Regions from separate parts of the Rouxiella badensis genome, predicted to be linked through region 2. Evidence: riboswitches for the same ligand, from Rfam matches in the RefSeq annotation. Region 2 holds a riboswitch; the other holds the start of a gene.
The links. Region 2 has a riboswitch for thiamine pyrophosphate ahead of thiM (hydroxyethylthiazole kinase). Riboswitches for the same ligand answer to the same signal wherever they lie in the genome.
Positions count from the first base shown of each region.

Region 1 (3,208 bases), 1.8 Mb from region 2:
ACATCCACAGCGATTGCCAGAGTGCGTCTTGCTGCAGCACGTTTAACAGTGAAGCATTTACTCCGCCAAGCACTACTGCGAGCAGCGGCGGCAGGATAAGCAATAACGCGAGAGTAATCAGTAGAGTATCAAACACTCGGCGCAGCAGAGAGTCGTCCGGATTGCGCCAGCGCTGCGCGTGGGTATGACCCACCGGCAGAGCTTGACTCAGCTTCTGGCTGAGCAACACTAATCCAAGGCAGCAAAATAGCTGGATGAGCGCCAACAGCGCGGCGCGGCCGAGGTCATAGTCGTAACTAAGTGCTTGATAAATAGCCAGCTCAATGGTGGTGGCCTTCGGGCCGCCGCCGAGTGAGAGCACGGTGGCAAAGCTGGCGAAGCACAACATAAAAATTAGCGCACCCGCAGGCAATATTTGGCGTTTCAGCGCGGGCCATTCTACGAACCTGAACTGCTGCCAGCCGTTCATGCCGAGCTGCGCGGCAAGCTGGCGTTGTTCAATGGCAATATTTTCAAGAGATTGCAGCAGCAATCGCGTCGCCAGTGGCAAATTGAAAAATACGTGGGCGAGCAGAATGCCTTGTAGCCCATAGGGTGAGAAGCGATAGGGAAGGCCAATGAGGGCACACAGCTGAGAAAGCCATCCTTCGCGGCCATAGACGCTCAAAATACCAAACACCGCAACCAGCACCGGCAGGACCAGCGTCATGGCGCAGAGACGCAGCAGCCACTGCCTGCCGGGAAAACGTCGGCGGTAAAGACTTCGCGCCAGCAAAATAGCAGGAAGCATGGAACACAGCGCCGACAACAATGCCTGCCAGAAGGTAAAGCGAATGACGTGCCAGAGATAGCTGTCCTGCCAGACTGACCTGAACGCCAGCGCCGGTGCGTGGTGCAGCAGCGACCCCAGCGCCAAAAAGGCAACCAGCAGGATAACCAGTGCGGCTATGGCACCCGGCCATAGCCAGGCAGGGATCAGCGGCTGACGGCGTTCTGCCATGCCTGAGTCCATTTACTGCGGTTTTCAGCGACGGTCTTGGCGCTGTATTGAAGCGAAATAGCTGGCACGATAAGGGCATCATATCCTGCCGGCAGCGGCGTTTTGACCGCAGGATACATCCAGTTGCCTGTTGGGATCGCATTCTGGAAGCCCGGACTGGTGACAAATTTCATAAATTTTGCAGCCAGTTCAGGATGTTTGCTGGCAGCCAACTGGCCGGCAACTTCAACCTGCATGTATTGGCCTTCGCTGAAGTTGGCCGCCGCATAATTATCTTTTTTCTCTTCAATGATGTGATAAGCCGGAGAGGTGGTATAGCTCAACACAAGGGAGCTCTCGCCCTTCAGGAACAAGCCATAAGCCTCGCTCCAGCCTTTTGTGACGGTCACGGTCTTCTTGGCCAGCTTCTGCCAGGCCTCAGGCGCTTTATCGCCGTAGACTTTTTGTACCCACAGCAGCAGACCCAGACCTGGGGTACTGGTGCGAGGATCTTCGTAGATAATTGTCCACGGTTGCGGGCTGTCGACCAACTCTTGCAGGCTCTTCGGCGGATTCTTCAGCTTGTTTTTGTCATACACGAAGGCGAAGTAGCCGTAGTCGTATGGCACGAAGGTGCGGTCTTTCCAGCCACCCGGGATGTCCAGCGCAGTCTTGTCGACCGCCGGTTTGGCGAACAGACCGGTTTGTTCCGCAGCCTGCAGCAGGTTGTTGTCCAGACCCACAACCACGTCAGCCGGGCTGTTTTTTCCTTCCATACGCAGGCGATTGAGCAGCGAGACGCCGTCTTCCAGCGGGACATATTTCAGTTCACAGCCACAGTTGGCCTCGAAGGCTTTCTTGATGGCCGGACCTGGGCCCCAGTCGGCAGAGAAGGAGTCGTAGGTGTAAACGGTCAGAACAGGCTTGGCGGCCAGCGCCGGTGCGGCGACAAGCATCAGGCAGGGCAGTAATTTTTTAAACACTTTGCACTCCAACTTTACCTAAAGAAAAATAGGGGGGGCAAAGGACTTTGAGTCAGCGGGATGCACTCTCAAATCCCTTCGCCGGTATTAACCGGATCAGGTTCGACGGGTTTTTTCTCAGCCTCTTCCCCGCTTCGCCGTAGCGAAAAGCGTGAATCAGCACCCCGTTGAGAACGCGCTATTGTAGAGATTAAGTTAATGGGTTGAAAGCGGGTTTATGCGTCAGGAGGCGCAAACCAGGCAGATTTAAAGTCGAACCAACCCAGCGTATTCATCCTTACGCCGCGCATGCTGCGCTGTCCCTGTAGCAAAAGCCAATGGTGAAACAGAGGGTGAATGTGTCCGCCGTTGACCAGTTTCTGCGTCCATTCCGCCAGTGGCAGTTCACCGGCACGCCATTTCTGCGCCGCATTCTCAAGCCTGTCACCGAGACAAAATTGCATCAGCGGTAGCTCGAACAAGGTGGCAAACAGCGAAAACTCAATCGGTAGGGTAAAGTTGGCGCTGCCGAGCCACAAATCGCTCTTTGCCTCCCCACGATGCCAGGTAGCGTAATCAACTATCTGCACGTTGAGCTTCACATCGTGTGCCGCCAGCAGCGGGGCGAGCGCCTGGCAGATGTCCTGATACTCTGAGTGATCGCTGTAAAAGGTGAGGGTGAGTTCTTTAATATCTATCGGTTTTGGCTGCTGTAGCTGGGGGCGTCGATGGTGCCAGCGCGGCAATAATCCGTATGCCGGTGACCAATAGCGTTGATACGCAGGAGCAGAAGCATTGAGCAGCGCAATCGGATTAATCACCTCACACAGCCATTCCCGCAGCATAGTATTGCTTCCCGCCGGAGAACGCTGGTCGAAGAGCACAAAGTAGCAGCCTTCTTCGAGTCGACTTTCAAGCTGATCGTTAGCGGTATCGTCAGCCTGTAGTTGAACGCCAGAGTGCACTAATTCCTCGGTCAGCTCCGGCAGTACCCAGATGTTGACCTCATCGAGCAGCGCCCGATAGCCAAAATACTCATCAAAGGCGCGGATCCTCAGCTGCGTTTGCTGATTATGCACCACCGCATAGGGGCCGGTGCCTATGGGGTGACGGGCAAAATCAGGCAGTGACGCCCACTCCTGCGGCAGGATAAGCGCATGTACGCTGCCCAGTAGCCAGGGCAACCAGTGGTCTGGCTGGCGGAGATGAATATCGATGACGTTTGGCGTTGGCGATTCGACCCGTGAAAAGTGCGTGAACAGCGGGT
Region 1 covers NZ_CP114062.1:3,428,437-3,431,644, reverse strand. Annotated here, with positions in the region: gene thiP (thiamine/thiamine pyrophosphate ABC transporter permease ThiP) at 1-1,000, opposite strand, end outside; gene thiB (thiamine ABC transporter substrate binding subunit) at 976-1,962, opposite strand; TPP riboswitch at 2,018-2,139, opposite strand; gene sgrR (HTH-type transcriptional regulator SgrR) at 2,178-3,208, opposite strand, start outside.
Region 1: it holds a riboswitch for thiamine pyrophosphate, as region 2 does, so the genes downstream of both, thiB (thiamine ABC transporter substrate binding subunit) here and thiM (hydroxyethylthiazole kinase) in region 2, are expected to answer to the same signal.

Region 2 (3,208 bases):
CGACGGTGCGGCAGCGTTTATGCTGGCCTGGCAACATCCCGAGACCCACGCGGTGGCCAGCTATCTGTTTGAAATATTGAAAAAGAATACTGGCCCCACTCGCCTCAGGCTTTCACTTCGACCCCACAAGCAGGAGAAGTTCTACCCGTTAAACCCCTTCGATGCGCAGCATCTACACGATGCGCTACAAATGTTTGAACGGGCAGAAGGTGCCTTAGGCTGCTTTGAGCAACAGCGTCACCACCAGCGATGAAAATGGTGAACCGGGCCGATGCCCTCACCCACTTCCAGAGAGTCCGCCTGCTGCAACGCCTGCTGTAAATAGTCTTTGGCTGCGCTGACGGTGTCAATCCAGTTAGCTTTTCTCGGCCTGATTGCAGCCAGCGCGGCGCTGAGTGTGCAGCCAGTGCCGTGCGTATTACGGGTGGCAATGCGCGGCGCAGTAAAGCGTTCACGATAGTGAGCGGTCATTAACCAGTCAGGGCTTTCACTGTCACTCAGATGGCCTCCTTTCATCAATACCGCTTCACACCCCATCTCCAAAAGCGCTTCACCTTGGCGGCACATCTCACGCTCGTCGGTCGCGACGGCGCAGTCCAACAGCGCCGCCGCCTCAGGTAGATTTGGCGTAATCAGCGACACCTGCGGCAACAGCCATTTACGCAGCGCCTCCACGGCGTCCGGCGTCAGCAGCGGGTCACCGCTTTTTGCCAGCATCACGGTGTCCAGCACCACGTAGGCCGGAGCCTTTTCCAGCTTACGGTAATAGCGCAGCCGCTCTGCGACCACTTCCACCACCTGTGTGTTGGCCAGCATGCCGATTTTGGCGCTGTCAATGCGCACGTCGCTCAGCACCGAGTCGAGCTGTGCCCCCACGAATAGCGGATCAATGTGATAGACCGACTGCACGCCACGGGTGTTTTGCGCCACCAGTGCGGTGATAACGCTGGTGCCATAGGCCTCCAGCGCGGAGAAAGTTTTCAGGTCAGCCTGAATACCCGCACCGCCGCTTGGGTCAGTGCCTGCAATGGTGAGCGCATTAATACGTCGGGTCATAGCGCCCCTCCGTTAAGCTTTTCAGCATCAAGCAGATAGAGATTGTCCATAAATGCCGGCGTAAAGCTGCCCGGCCCCTTAGCCACCTCGCAGGCGAGCTCACCGGCGCGAGACATCACGCGGCAGGCCGCAGCCACGTTTGCCAAACGGTCGCCCGGCAAAGAGGTAAAAGCGGCAACCACGGCCGAGAGCGCACAGCCAGTGCCCACTACGCGGGTCATTAGCACATTGCCACCCGGCACTGACACACTGTTTTCACCGTCGGTGACGTAGTCAATCTCGCCGGTGACCGCAATAATCGCACCGGTCTGGCGAGCCAAAGTTTGCGCAGCAGGCAGTGCGGCCAATGAAGTGTCGGCGCTGTCGACACCACGACCAGAAGCCGCCAGGCCGCTGAGCGCCATGATTTCAGACGCGTTTCCGCGGATTGCAGCAGGCTGAAGTCTGATGATTTCCTGACAAAACTCTGAGCGCCAGTTGAGTGCGCCGACGGCAACCGGATCAAGCACCCACGGCTTCTGCGCCTGGTTAGCGGCGTGAATGGCGGCAAGCATGGATTCGGCACGGGATTCGGTGAGCGTACCGACGTTCACCAGCAGCGCGCTGGCCATGGCGCTGAACTGCGCGGCTTCACGCGGGTCAACCACCATCGCCGGAGAAGCCCCGAGTGCCAGAAGAACGTTCGCGGTGATCGACTGCACCACGTCATTGGTGATGCAATGCACCAGCGGAGAAGCTTGACGAAGATGTTGTAAGGCACTGGCGGCGTATGCGCCGGGAAAAACGGTAGGTCGAGTGGTCATAAAACTCCCAACCGGCGATCAAGAAGGGGTACCGGTGGGATACCACGACTTCCCTACGCTGGCATTATCCAGATCAGGTAATACGGGTATCTCTCAGCCTTCACAAAGAAGGGCACCCCGAGTCATTGAAGCTAAGGGGTTAGCATAAGGGATGTAGGTGACTTACAGCAAGCTCTCTATTGCTCTCTCTCACGGCCTGTACCCACAATATACACGACATAAACCATCGCCGAAGCCTGCGGGGTTTTCGGTTAAATAAACAGTGGGTTAAGGGTTGGAAATAGCGTGCGGGTATTCTGGTTATTACGTTTTGGTCCTTAACAATGGCCTGCGCGAATACAGGTTTTTGAACGCCGCAAATCTTTCGAAATTGCGGCGTTTGATTATCTTGTCAGGACATTGGGGCGTTAATCGTAGGCCAGTTTATGATTAATATTGTAGAGCGTGGCCGTACCTGCCATGACGTGCTGTCCTTCATTGCCCTGTTTATGGGATTCCACGTTGGTGATGTGGTAGCCGACGGCACCGGCATCCAAAGCTTTCTTAACAAAAGCGCTATTTAATTCCTCCAGGGTGGTCGCCCAACTGACGGAGGTCACGCCGACGGCGCGCATGGAGGCTAATTCACGATGTGATAACCCAGAACGGATCAGAACCGGTTTAACGTCGTGTGGAGAGAATATTGATAAAACGTCTTTAACTAAATCTTTCATAGCCTTACTCCTCAGTATTCGTCTTCAAACTGGAGCTTTTGAAGCGGATTATTCAGCGCCATTGATAAATCCAGGTGATTACCTTTCTAAATCATTTAACGGCTTCGTCCCTAATAAATACCTTTCTGCAGCGGCAGTTTTAGCTTTAGTTGCTAAATAATTGTTAAGAAAACTTTAGAAATATTTTAAATAGTTTTTAATGAGGATATTACCAGCTAGTTACAGTTTGGCTTTTTTTGAAATGGTGTTTTAGCAGAGATTGCCTGAGTGAAGAGCTCACTCAGGCAGATAGTGCGCTTAGTCGAGGTCGATTAGAAGATAGAAATTGGGTATTCGACGTAAACGCGCACTTCGTTACCGCCTACGTTATACGAAGAGGCATCGGAAGATACGCGCAGAACCGAGTAGCGCAGTTTGAGCTTCAGGCCTTTCGCCACGCCGTCTGGCACCTTGTACTGAATCTGGTTAAACAGTTCGTGCTCGTGGCCGTTGGTGGTTTCGGAGGTCTGAATATTATCGCCGCGCACGTATGCCACGTCATAGCTCAGGCCCTGAACGCCAAGCCCACTGAGGTCAACCGAGTAAGCCAGCTGCCAGGAGCGCTCGCCCTGACCGTTGAAATCTGACCAGTAGGAG
Region 2 covers NZ_CP114062.1:219,184-222,391, reverse strand. Annotated here, with positions in the region: gene O1V65_RS01230 (hypothetical protein) at 1-253, shown strand, start outside; gene thiD (bifunctional hydroxymethylpyrimidine kinase/phosphomethylpyrimidine kinase) at 238-1,056, opposite strand; gene thiM (hydroxyethylthiazole kinase) at 1,053-1,859, opposite strand; TPP riboswitch at 1,893-1,989, opposite strand; gene O1V65_RS01215 (YdgH/BhsA/McbA family protein) at 2,267-2,572, opposite strand; gene O1V65_RS01210 (OprD family outer membrane porin) at 2,884-3,208, opposite strand, start outside.